One region of the Candidatus Neomicrothrix parvicella Bio17-1 genome, then DNA from elsewhere that is predicted to be linked to it. Evidence: riboswitches for the same ligand, from Rfam matches in the RefSeq annotation. Region 1 holds a riboswitch; the other holds the start of a gene.
The links. A riboswitch is a leader RNA that binds a small molecule or an ion and turns the genes downstream of it on or off. The one in region 1 is predicted to bind cobalamin.

Region 1 (5,004 bases):
CTCGGCGAGTCGCCGCACATGTTCGGCTGCCGCGGGGGTCACCGTGAGGGCCACCGTGGTGATGACCCCCAGCTCGGCCACCCCATCGGGCAGGGCGCGGACGGTGCGATGGGGGCTCACCAGCGACGCCGGCACCGTGAAGGCGGCCAGCAGCGCGATCAGCCGCAGCGATTCCACGACACCGGTGAACATTGCGCCGGTGGTCACCGGCCCGCCCACAGAAACCCCCGCCATCCAGGTGGGCAGGTCGAGCGTCGGGAGGGTCAGAAGCACGGTGCCGGGGGTACGCGGGGCGAAGGCGGCCACCAGGCCCAGACGCAACACCCCCATGATGACGGCAAAACTCAGCACGTACCGCTGGATCCGAGACCATGGCGAGTCGGGGTCGGCCCGCGCGACGACCACCTGGGTCGCCACTGCGATGACCAGTGCCAAGACGATCACGTTGGTGGTTCGAAGTGACGCGCCCGCGAGCAGCAGGCTCCAAATCCACCAGGCCCCCGGATGGCCGGCATCACCGGGATCGAGAACCTGAGCAGGATCCTTCACGCCCAACGAAGAGTGCTTCACGTGTGTCGACCCGGCTTCACGACAAGCGGCGTCGCCGGAGCCACCTGGCCGAGACGAACGAGCCGCCGATGGCGCCGATCCCGATACCGGCGCCCCACCACCCGGTCGATGAGGACTGCTTGGAGCCGGGCACCGTCAAGTCGCCCGCCTGGGCCACGTTGGTGACCCGGCCAATGTCTTCGCCGTCACCTCGGGCCAGGGTGGTGGGGCCCCCTTGCGGTTTATTGACTGCGGAGGTCGTGGTGAGACTCGAAGACGCGGATGTTGGCGATGCGGATGTCGGGTTTGCCTTGGCCCCGTCGACGGTATCGCCCGCTTGGGGCAGCGTGGCGGTGCGGCCGGTAGGTTCGACTGCAAGCAATTGAGGCGTTTGGTTGACGCTGCCTTGCCGTGGACCGGTCGGCGAACCGGGTGGTTTGGCGGCGGTCGGCGAGCCTGCCGCCGGCGAACCGGGTGGTGAGGTGGCGGTCGGCGAACCGGGTGGTGAGGTGGCGGCCGGCGAACCGGGTGGTCTGGCGGCGGTCGGTGAGGTGGCTGTCGGCGGGGTGGGTGGTCTGGCGGTGGTCGGTGAGGTGGCTGTCGACGGGGTGGCGGACGGCGCGCGAGTTGTTGGCGATGCCACCGGCCCTTGCGGGGGAGCCGTCAGGCGGGTGGGAGCGGAGGTGGCAGGTTCCTTGGTCGCCTGGGTGGTTCGGGTCGCCTGGGTCGCCTGGGTGGTTTGGGTGGTTCGGGTCGCCTGGGTGGTCTGGGTCGCCTGGGTGGTTCGGGTCGCCTGGGTGGTTTGGGTGGTTTGGGTCGCCTGGGTGGTCTGGGTCGCCTGGGTGGTTTGGGTGGTCTGGGTGGTCTGGGTGGTCTGGGTGGTCTGGGTGGTCTGGGTGGTCTGGGTCGTCTGGGTGGTTTGGGTGGTCGGAGGAGGAGGTGGCGGGCAGATCCGCTCACGGTCGGCCGGAAAGCGGGGTGACGGCCCGCTGGCCGCCAGGGTTCCTTCGGTCTGGAACCGCCAGCCCTCGACCGAACTGTTGGTCATGCGCCTGCTCGCTGGGCCCGTGTTGCTGAACACCCAGCTTCCGGATCGGCCATCCCAATAAGACCAATAGGCATAACTGTTGCCCGTCTGCTCGCCACAGCCGGTTGCCGGATAGCCATCGATGGAACACAGCAGACCGGACCGGTCGTAGGTCGGCGGCGGCGTATTCAAGATTTGAGCTCGTGCGGCCAGGAACTCCGCACCGTTCCTCACGCTGGCGTTCACTTCGAAGCAGCGGGCATCGGGCACGGCCGACGTGCCGGTGTCAATGACCACCGCCACGCGGGTTCCACCGCCGGCGCTGGGCGAGCAGGGGGCACCGGGTGCCGCCCCTGCGGGGGCTGCGACCCACGCCGGCGCCACCAAGGCCGCCAGAGCGAAGACGGCTGCCCAGCGTCTCACCTGATACCCATCCGATGCCGTGCAATCAGTAGCTCAGCGCCAAGTGCAGGCCACGGGGATCGCTTGTGCGCCTCGGCGACTGCCTGCATGGTTCTCTCCCGGGCACGGCGACGGGAGGAAAGTCCCGCTCCGAACCGCGCTTCCTCGACGGTTGACTTGGGAGCGCACGGGCCCGGCATTCCGGCTTGTGAGGACTGGCCTCACCTACGGCTGCGGGTCAGCGCCGGAATCTGACCGGCTTCCCCGAGACCTCGTGTGATCGAGGCCAGTCAACCCGATGGGAGCTCCTGGCGCAAACCCAATGGGCGCCACTGGGCAGGTCGCTACCATGGCCGGGCGTTCGGGCCTGTAGCTCAGTGGTGAGAGCAGAGGACTCATAATCCTTCGGTCGTGGGTTCGATCCCCACCAGGCCCACCCGAATCGACCACACAGCCCTTACCTTGTTGGTAGGTCCTGAGCAAGACTTGGGGCTGACCGCTCGACATGGCGGCCAGGGCTCGACCCAGGTCGGATCAGTGCGTTTCGGTGGGCGTTTGTGGTGCTCGTGCCGCTCTTGCCCCTGCTGGTGGTGCTCGACCACTTGCGGATGCACGGTCGACCGGGACTTCTGGGCGCGATCAGCACACCGCTGGTCTGGGTCTTCGGCGTGTTTCGGGTTGGTTTGCTGAGCCTCGTCGCCCCTGCCCTCCCGCGGCCGGCCTCCCGACGCAACGTGTGGTGGGTGATGGCCACGGTGGTGACCGCCGCAGGGGTCACCACCGTGTTCGCACGTGTCGAGTTGGCCGGGCGCCGGCGCTGAACACCCGCTCGGCCAACGGAACGCCTTACCGGGTGGGTTCGGGCGAGGCGATGGTCGGCACGATGACGTCCTCGGGGTCGCCGACGAAGTAGCGGTGGATGAGGGCGCCGATGGCGGCCCCAAGAATTGGCGCAACCCAGAACAGCCAGAGCTGCCCCAGCTGGTCGGAACCGGCGAAGATCGCCTGCGAGGTGGAACGGGCCGGGTTGACCGAGGTGTTGGTCACTGGAATGGAGATGAGGTGGATGAGCGTCAGACACAGCCCAATCGCCAATCCGCCCATGCCGGGTGCGGCCCGCTTGGCGGTGGCCCCGAGGATCACGATGAGGAAGACGGCGGTGAGAACCACCTCGACGGTGAACGCGGCGCCCAGGGAGTACCCGCCCGGCGAGAACTCGCCGTAGCCGTTTGAGGCGAATGCGCCGGCACCCTTGCCGATCTTCCAACCCGCCTGACCCGATGCGATCAGGTAGATCACCGCTGCACCGATGGTGGCCCCGATCACCTGGGCGATGATGTAGCCGATGGCCTTGATCGGCTCGAAGCGACCGCCGACGACGAGCCCAATGGTGACCGCCGGGTTGAAGTGACCACCGGATACGTGCCCGACGGCGTACGCCCCGGTCAGTACGGTCAGCCCGAATGCAAAGGCGACTCCTGCGAAGCCGATGCCGAGGCTGGTGCCGTTGGCTCCCGTGCCAAAGTCGGCGGCCAGCACTGCGGCGCCACAACCGCCCAGCACCAACCAGAACGTTCCGATCATTTCGGCGGCGAGCGCCTTTGGGTGAAACATGGTCATCCCTCCCGTCGAGGAGGCCGGCGTCCGTCGCCGACGCTCCGACGAAGTTAACCGAGGCCTGGGTCCACAGCGGGGATGATGGGAAGTGCCTACCGCCCGAAGAACGAACTGATCGCGTCGCTGAGCGGATCGACACCCGCAGTCGATCGGGTCACGGTCGACTGGCCCGGACCGGTGATGGGATCGCGACTGCGTATGCCGTTGCGGGCGACGTGCTCGGTCCACTGCGCACCGTCCCAATAGCGATGGGTGAAGCGGTGGGTGGGATCGGGGAACCACCCCGCCGGTCCGGTTGCCGCCCTCGACGTGGCAGGGCCAGAGGACGCGGCGGGGGCTGAAGCCGGTGTTCGGCCCGTGGGACGGGTTGAGGACCAGCCGGTGGTTTCGGTGCCGGGGTGATGGGAGGGCTCGGGAATCAGGCTCTCGGCCGTTTGGAACTTCGGGGCCGCCACCCGGGAGCCAACCGTGTACCGCTCGCCGATCGTCGAGACCTCGCTGACCGGAATGGGCGCGGCGTTCAGGCTGAGCCGGTTGGCGGCCGTGTTCAGCCGGGAGGCGAAGGTGCGTGCGTCGGAGCCTTTCCTGACCGGCACGGGCACCGCCATGGTGAAGCCGTCCCCGGTGACGACGAGGAACAGGCCACTTTCACCCCGACGGGAGCGAAGCACTTCCTGAGTGGCTTCGTCCAGCGTGATGCGGCCCGCAGCGGCGTCACGGCGCAACGCAGCCGGCGTCTTGACCGACGCCCGGGCATCGGTCAGTGGATGGTCATCGGTGCCGTGCACGATCCGGTCACCGGTGACGCGTACTCCCCGAAACGTACGTTCCACCGGAGTCAGTCCTCGAGCCAGGCCGGCGCACGGTCCAGCAGAAACTCGCTGACCACACCGCACTTCTCCAGCTCGTCGGCCAGGTTTTCGGTACCCATGAACACCTGGCCGAGCGATACCTCAACCCGCGCGACGATGGTGAGGCTGCGCTCGGCGGGGTCGGTCACCGAGGCGTAGGTGTCGATGGCTGAGACCTCGATGGGCAGGTCGGTGCCGCCCACCCCTGCCAGGTCGGTGGCCAGAACCAGCAGGTCGGGGCCGGAGGGCAACGGCGGGAGCGACCATGTGAAGATCAGCGGGATCGTGAATCGATCCTCCGGCTCTTCGGCCTCCCGTAACTCCATGATGTGGTCCTCGAAGGCCAGCAGCACCCGAGGATCGAGTTCGACGGCCACGTGAAGGTCCAGCGGCCCGCCGCAAGCCGCCTCGGGGTGGAGGTCCACCTCCCAGGCCTGACGCATGGAGTAGGTCTCCACGAAGTGACGCTCATCGTGGACGTGGAAACCATGCTCCACCGCCTGGTCTTTCAAACCGGCGATGTAACCGGCAAGGTCGATGACGGCCACCAAGGGTCCT
Region 2 (5,004 bases), on a different contig from region 1:
CACGCTCATGTCCTATGCGGGTACGTGCAACGTCGGAGTCACGGCCGACCTCGGCGCGGTGGCCGACCCCGAGGCGTTCATTGCATGTCTGATCGAGGGGTTTGAGGAGGTGCTCCAACTCGGCGGGGGCCAAGGCAACAGCTCAAGTCGTCCCACGTGACGATCAGCAGCCCCCGAGCTGAGTAGAACCTCGCTCACGCTTCCAGTCTGGAGCGTGCCTCGAGTGTTGCGAAGCACGCTTCTGCCGCTTCCCTGCCCTTGCCCTTCAGGTGCTCGGCAAAATAGCGCTGATGGTCCTCGTGCTCATGGAAGTGATGCGGGGTCAGCACGCAGGAGAGCACCGGCACGCCCACATCGAGTTGAACACGCATCAGTCCGCCGATCACTGCATCTGCCACAAATTCGTGCCGGTAGATACCTCCGTCCACCACCAGCCCGGCCGCGACGACGGCATCGAAGCGACCGGTCGTGGCCAACGCCTTCACGTGGAGGGGCAACTCGAAGGCCCCGGGAACCTCGAACGTCTCGACTGCTGCACGGTCTGGTGTTGCGACCTCAAGAAACCCACGGAGAGCCTGATCGACCAGGTCGGCGTGCCACCCGGCCCGAACGAATGCCAACGTGGGAAAGGCTTCAGAGCGGTCGGTTTCGGTCATGAGCTGGCACCGTAGAACCTGGTGTGCAGGGGCAGCCAACCATGAACCTGAACGACCGGAAGTGCGGCCGTCAGGCCGAAGCCCCGCACGCGGCCTTCCAGAGGAGCTGGGCCATCTGACCTCGTGTCAACTGGCGGTTGGGGCCGTAGAGACCCGGGGCGACGCCGGCGGTGATCTCGGACTCGACGAGCCAGGAGACAGCGGTGTAGTAGTAGTCGGTCGGCGCGACGTCGGTGAAGCTGTATGTCTCGGCGGGTTCCGGGCTTCCGGCGGCCTTCCAGAGGAACTGGGCCATCTGACCGCGATTCACGACGCTGTTCGGTCGGTAGAGGCCCGGGGCGACGCCGGCGGTGATCTCCGACTCGACGAGCCAGGAGACAGCGGTGTAGTAGAAGTCGGTCGGCGCGACGTCGGTGAAGCTGTATGTCTCGGCGGGTTCCGGGCTCCCGGCGGCCTTCCAGAGGAACTGGGCCATCTGACCGCGATTCACGACGCTGTTCGGTCGGTAGAGGCCCGGGGCGACGCCGGCGGTGATCTCCGACTCGACGAGCCAGGAGACAGCGGTGTTGAAGTAGTCGGTCGGCGCGACGTCGGTGAAGCTGTGCGGCGCGGGTGAGGAGCAAGAGACCGGGCAGTCGGTTTCGATGTGATCGGCCATGGCGGCGTCGACCACCGGGAACGCAACGTCACCCAGGCCCCAAAGGCCCTGGGTGGTCGAAAAGGTGTCGGGCAGTTCGCTGCCATCCTCCTGTGCCTGGAAGAACAGGCCGCCAACATCGGAGGGGTCCCCGGCCTCGCACGGGATCTGAAATGTGCGGAGGGCGGCGAGGCCCTCGGTGTCGGAGGCGCCCGTGACGGTTCGGAGGGCGGCGAGCACCAACCCGGTCGAGCTGGCATCGGCGGGCTCGGTGGCATCACCGAAGTACGGCCACCCGCCGGTCGAGGTGCGAACGCCGTCGAGCCAGGTCACGGCGTCGTGGTCCGGGGTGACCCCCTGGGTGGCCAGGCCCATCAGGGCCATGGCGCTCGAGTTGGTGTCGGGGCCGGAGAAGGCTGCGGCGTCGACGGCGGGACATGGGACGGCGGTGTCGGCCCGGTAGGCCACCCACGAACCGGTGTCGCACTGCTGGTCGGTCAGCCAGGCTTCACCGTCGGGGTCATCGTTGTTCACCGACGCCAACGCCAACAGCGCCAGGCCCTGGCGGAAGGCGCCGTCATAGGTTGGGTCGCCGCTGCCGTAGAGGCCGATGTCGGGCGACACTGTCCGCCGGGTGGCCTGGAGGCGTGCGACCAGGTCGGTCCCGCCGGCATCGGTCGGATCCTCGCCAAGGGCGACGTTGGCCAGGGTGGCCAGGGCCAGACGGCCGGGGTCGTCCCCGCCGTATGGGGCGACGACGGTGTCGATGTCGTCGTTGACCGCGTCGAGCATCTGCCGGGCGGTCGGTCCTTCGGCGCCGGCTGCGGCAAGCCCGATAATGCCCTGAAGCGTCATGCCGTAGTCGGCCTGGCCCGGGCTGTATCCCTCGATCACCCCGTCGGCGTTGACCTGGGCGGCGAGCCAGCCGGCCGCCGACGAGCCCGGGTTGTTCGGCGGCGCCGCAGCGACCGGATTGATCAGGCCGAGTGTCAGCAGCACTGCTGCGACGGTCGCCATGGCGGCTGGACGTCGAGCGGGGCGCACTCGCTGGTGGGTGATAGATGACATTGGGGCCTCTCCCGGGTACGACAGCGGGAGGGTGTCCCGCTCCGAACCGCAATTCCTCGACGGTTAACAGGGGAGCGCACGGGGTCAGGCATTCCGACTCGTGGGGCGAACCCCACCTACGGCTGCGGGTCAGCGCCGGATTTTGACCGGCTTCCCCTGTCCTCGTGTGATCTCAGCCAGACAAGCACAGCTGGCGGTTTAACGCAAGCTGCGGCGAACGGCTGAGCCCGAAGTCACCGCCGCTGCTCAGGTTGTGACTTGGTTCGATCTCGCCGAGGCGCCACGACGGTCGAACCACCACTCGAGTGGCGCTCGGAGCACCGGATCACACCCATCCTCATCTGTCGCCCCACTCTGAGCCACACCCGCCCAACAACCCACCGGCTCTCACCGATTTCACACCAGGGATCCGTTCGACACCCTGCGAACGGCATTGGCTGGTGTATCCGCATACTGAGAGGTCATATTCAAACTATGGATGCCGATGGGGCGAGGAGTGCCACCCCATCGTTGCTGCCGATCCTACGATCCCAGCAGCAGGCCGAGATCTTGCCATCGATCATGGGCGCGCCGGACGACGAATTCTCGGTGGCCGACTTGGGTCGGCGGACGGGAGCGCCTTACTTCGGGGGTCTTTCGGCGATCCTCGTACGAGCGTTTCCATCGGCACCCGGCACAGCACTGGCTGACATCGAGGGCATCGAGCGCGCCTACCTGTTCGGATCGTGGACGGCCCGGTTCACCGGACACGACGGGCGGCGGACGGTCAATGACGAAGGGCCCTTCCACCACACCGTCACCTCCCGCCCACTGGTGCCAATCGACCTCGACCGAACCCTCGTTAAGTAAGGTCCGACGGCCCCGCCGTCGATGACTGCTCTGGTCTGGGAAAGCGCCCGGGTTGCTGTCGACAGCGCCCGCCCGGCATCCGGTTCGGTTTTCTCTGCTTTGGACGGATCGAAGTACTGGGCCGCGTGGCGGCCCTGGCGGAAGCGTTCATAGATGGCCTTGTTGAAGTCGTCGGCGGAGATCCGCTCGAGCTCGATCCGACCGACGAGGAACTGGATGGTGTTCGCTCCCTCGGCCCAAGCCAAATCGGGGACCGTACCAGCGAAGCGATTCGAGAGGCCCGGCCACGGCACTCTCGAGCCAGGCCGCCGCCGACCCACCGATCGGCAACTCCCCAGTGCCCCCATTGTCAAACAGTCCGACCAACCACGCGACTTGGCTCGACTCACCATTTCCTCGTCCCACCGGGCAGGTCACTTTACGCCCGACACCCTGACAGCGCGGCGCTCAGGGCCGCTGACGCTGCAGAGGTGCTGCTACGCCTGACTGCGGGTCGACCTGCGAACTCTTCGCATGCAGCTAAATCCGTCGCGTTGCGAGGCTCCGGTGACTCAGGCGCGGCTCACCGGGAGCCCCCACGTAGCGCCGAGCGCGAAGTTGAAACGGTTGCGCTCGCAGCATTCGTCCCACCTCGCCCGGTCAACCGGCTCGGCCCCCATCTCCACTGCCAGCATCAGCACGTTCTCGATGAGCACACGGCCGGTCGGATAGTGCGGCGAACTCTTGCCATCCAGATGGAGGTGCGCCATGAGCCCGATGATCGAGGATTCAATCGATCGATCGCAGTCGAATTCCTCTGATCGGCTCGAAGTGTGTGAGCCCCGGGTCTCGGGCCGGGTGAAGCCCATGGCCACCAGCGAGGTGACCGACGCTGAGGATGGAACGGCGATCGACGCTGATGTCGGCGACACGATCCTGCTGGCTGTGTTGGATGATCCCACGACCGGCTACCGGTGGGAGCTCGAGCCCGTGACCGGCGTATCCATCGTGCTGGACGAAGCGGGATACGAGACGTCCAGCGGCGAGGCGGGCAGTGGCGGCGTGGCTACCGAGCCTGAGCGTCGCCGCCGCAGGAACGACCGCGATCGCCCTAAAGCGATGGCGGCCATGGGAAGGAGACGCCTCCATCCTCAACCGCTTCACCGTGACAGTCGACGTGCGGTTGGACTGACCGCGCTAGTACCCCGTCACAACCGGACCACCGGTGTGGGCGTCACCCTGTCGATCATGGAACCATCCCCGAGCTGACCGGAGGAGTTGGATCCCCAGCAGTACGCCGTACTGTTTTTCTGGAGCGCACACGAATAGGTGCCGCCCGCGGCCACGTCGGTCACCCCGTCGAGCCAGGGCACCGCGGTGGGTGTTGTTCGGTCGGTGGTGGTGCCGTCCCCGAGCTGCCCGATGTAGTTGTATCCCCAGCAGCCCACGGTGGCGTCCTGTTTGATCGCACACTCGTGATTACCCCCAGAGGTGATTGAGGCGACTCCGGCGATACCGGTCACGGGGGCTGGCGTCGGTCGGTTGGTGGTGGTTCCATCACCGAGCTGACCGTAGGCGTTGTTTCCCCAGCAGTCCACGTTGCCGTTCTGTTTGAGCGCACACGAATAGGAGGAGCCAGAGGTGATCGAGGCGACTCCGGCGATACCTGTCACGAGGGTTGGCGTCAGCAGCTCGGTGGTGGTCCCATCACCGAGCTGCCCATAGTCGTTGTATCCCCAGCAGGCCGCGACGCCGTTCGGCTTGGACGCACACGAATGTCTCACGCCGGCATCGATCCCACTCACACCGGAGATG

Region 2: it holds a riboswitch for cobalamin, as region 1 does, so the genes downstream of both, MPARV_RS0107570 (S-layer homology domain-containing protein) here and MPARV_RS25545 (hypothetical protein) in region 1, are expected to answer to the same signal.

The regions. Positions count from the first base shown of each region.
Region 1 covers NZ_AMPG01000002.1:290,545-295,548, reverse strand. The annotation lists gene MPARV_RS0109620 (energy-coupling factor transporter transmembrane component T) at 1-570, opposite strand, end outside; gene MPARV_RS25545 (hypothetical protein) at 587-1,879, opposite strand; gene MPARV_RS24710 (hypothetical protein) at 1,866-2,003, shown strand; cobalamin riboswitch at 2,153-2,283, opposite strand; tRNA gene MPARV_RS0109595 (tRNA-Ile) at 2,342-2,414, shown strand; gene MPARV_RS0109590 (hypothetical protein) at 2,545-2,799, shown strand; gene aqpZ (aquaporin Z) at 2,825-3,592, opposite strand; gene MPARV_RS0109580 (DUF2510 domain-containing protein) at 3,688-4,428, opposite strand; gene MPARV_RS0109575 (hypothetical protein) at 4,434-4,994, opposite strand.
Region 2 covers NZ_AMPG01000001.1:1,575,035-1,580,038, forward strand. The annotation lists gene MPARV_RS0107560 (wax ester/triacylglycerol synthase domain-containing protein) at 1-160, shown strand, start outside; gene MPARV_RS0107565 (6,7-dimethyl-8-ribityllumazine synthase) at 195-656, opposite strand; gene MPARV_RS0107570 (S-layer homology domain-containing protein) at 727-2,361, opposite strand; cobalamin riboswitch at 2,428-2,565, opposite strand; gene MPARV_RS0107575 (hypothetical protein) at 2,872-3,210, shown strand; gene MPARV_RS0107580 (hypothetical protein) at 3,762-3,959, opposite strand; gene MPARV_RS0107585 (hypothetical protein) at 3,958-4,458, shown strand; partial or broken gene MPARV_RS0107590 (RCC1 domain-containing protein) at 4,398-5,004, opposite strand, start outside.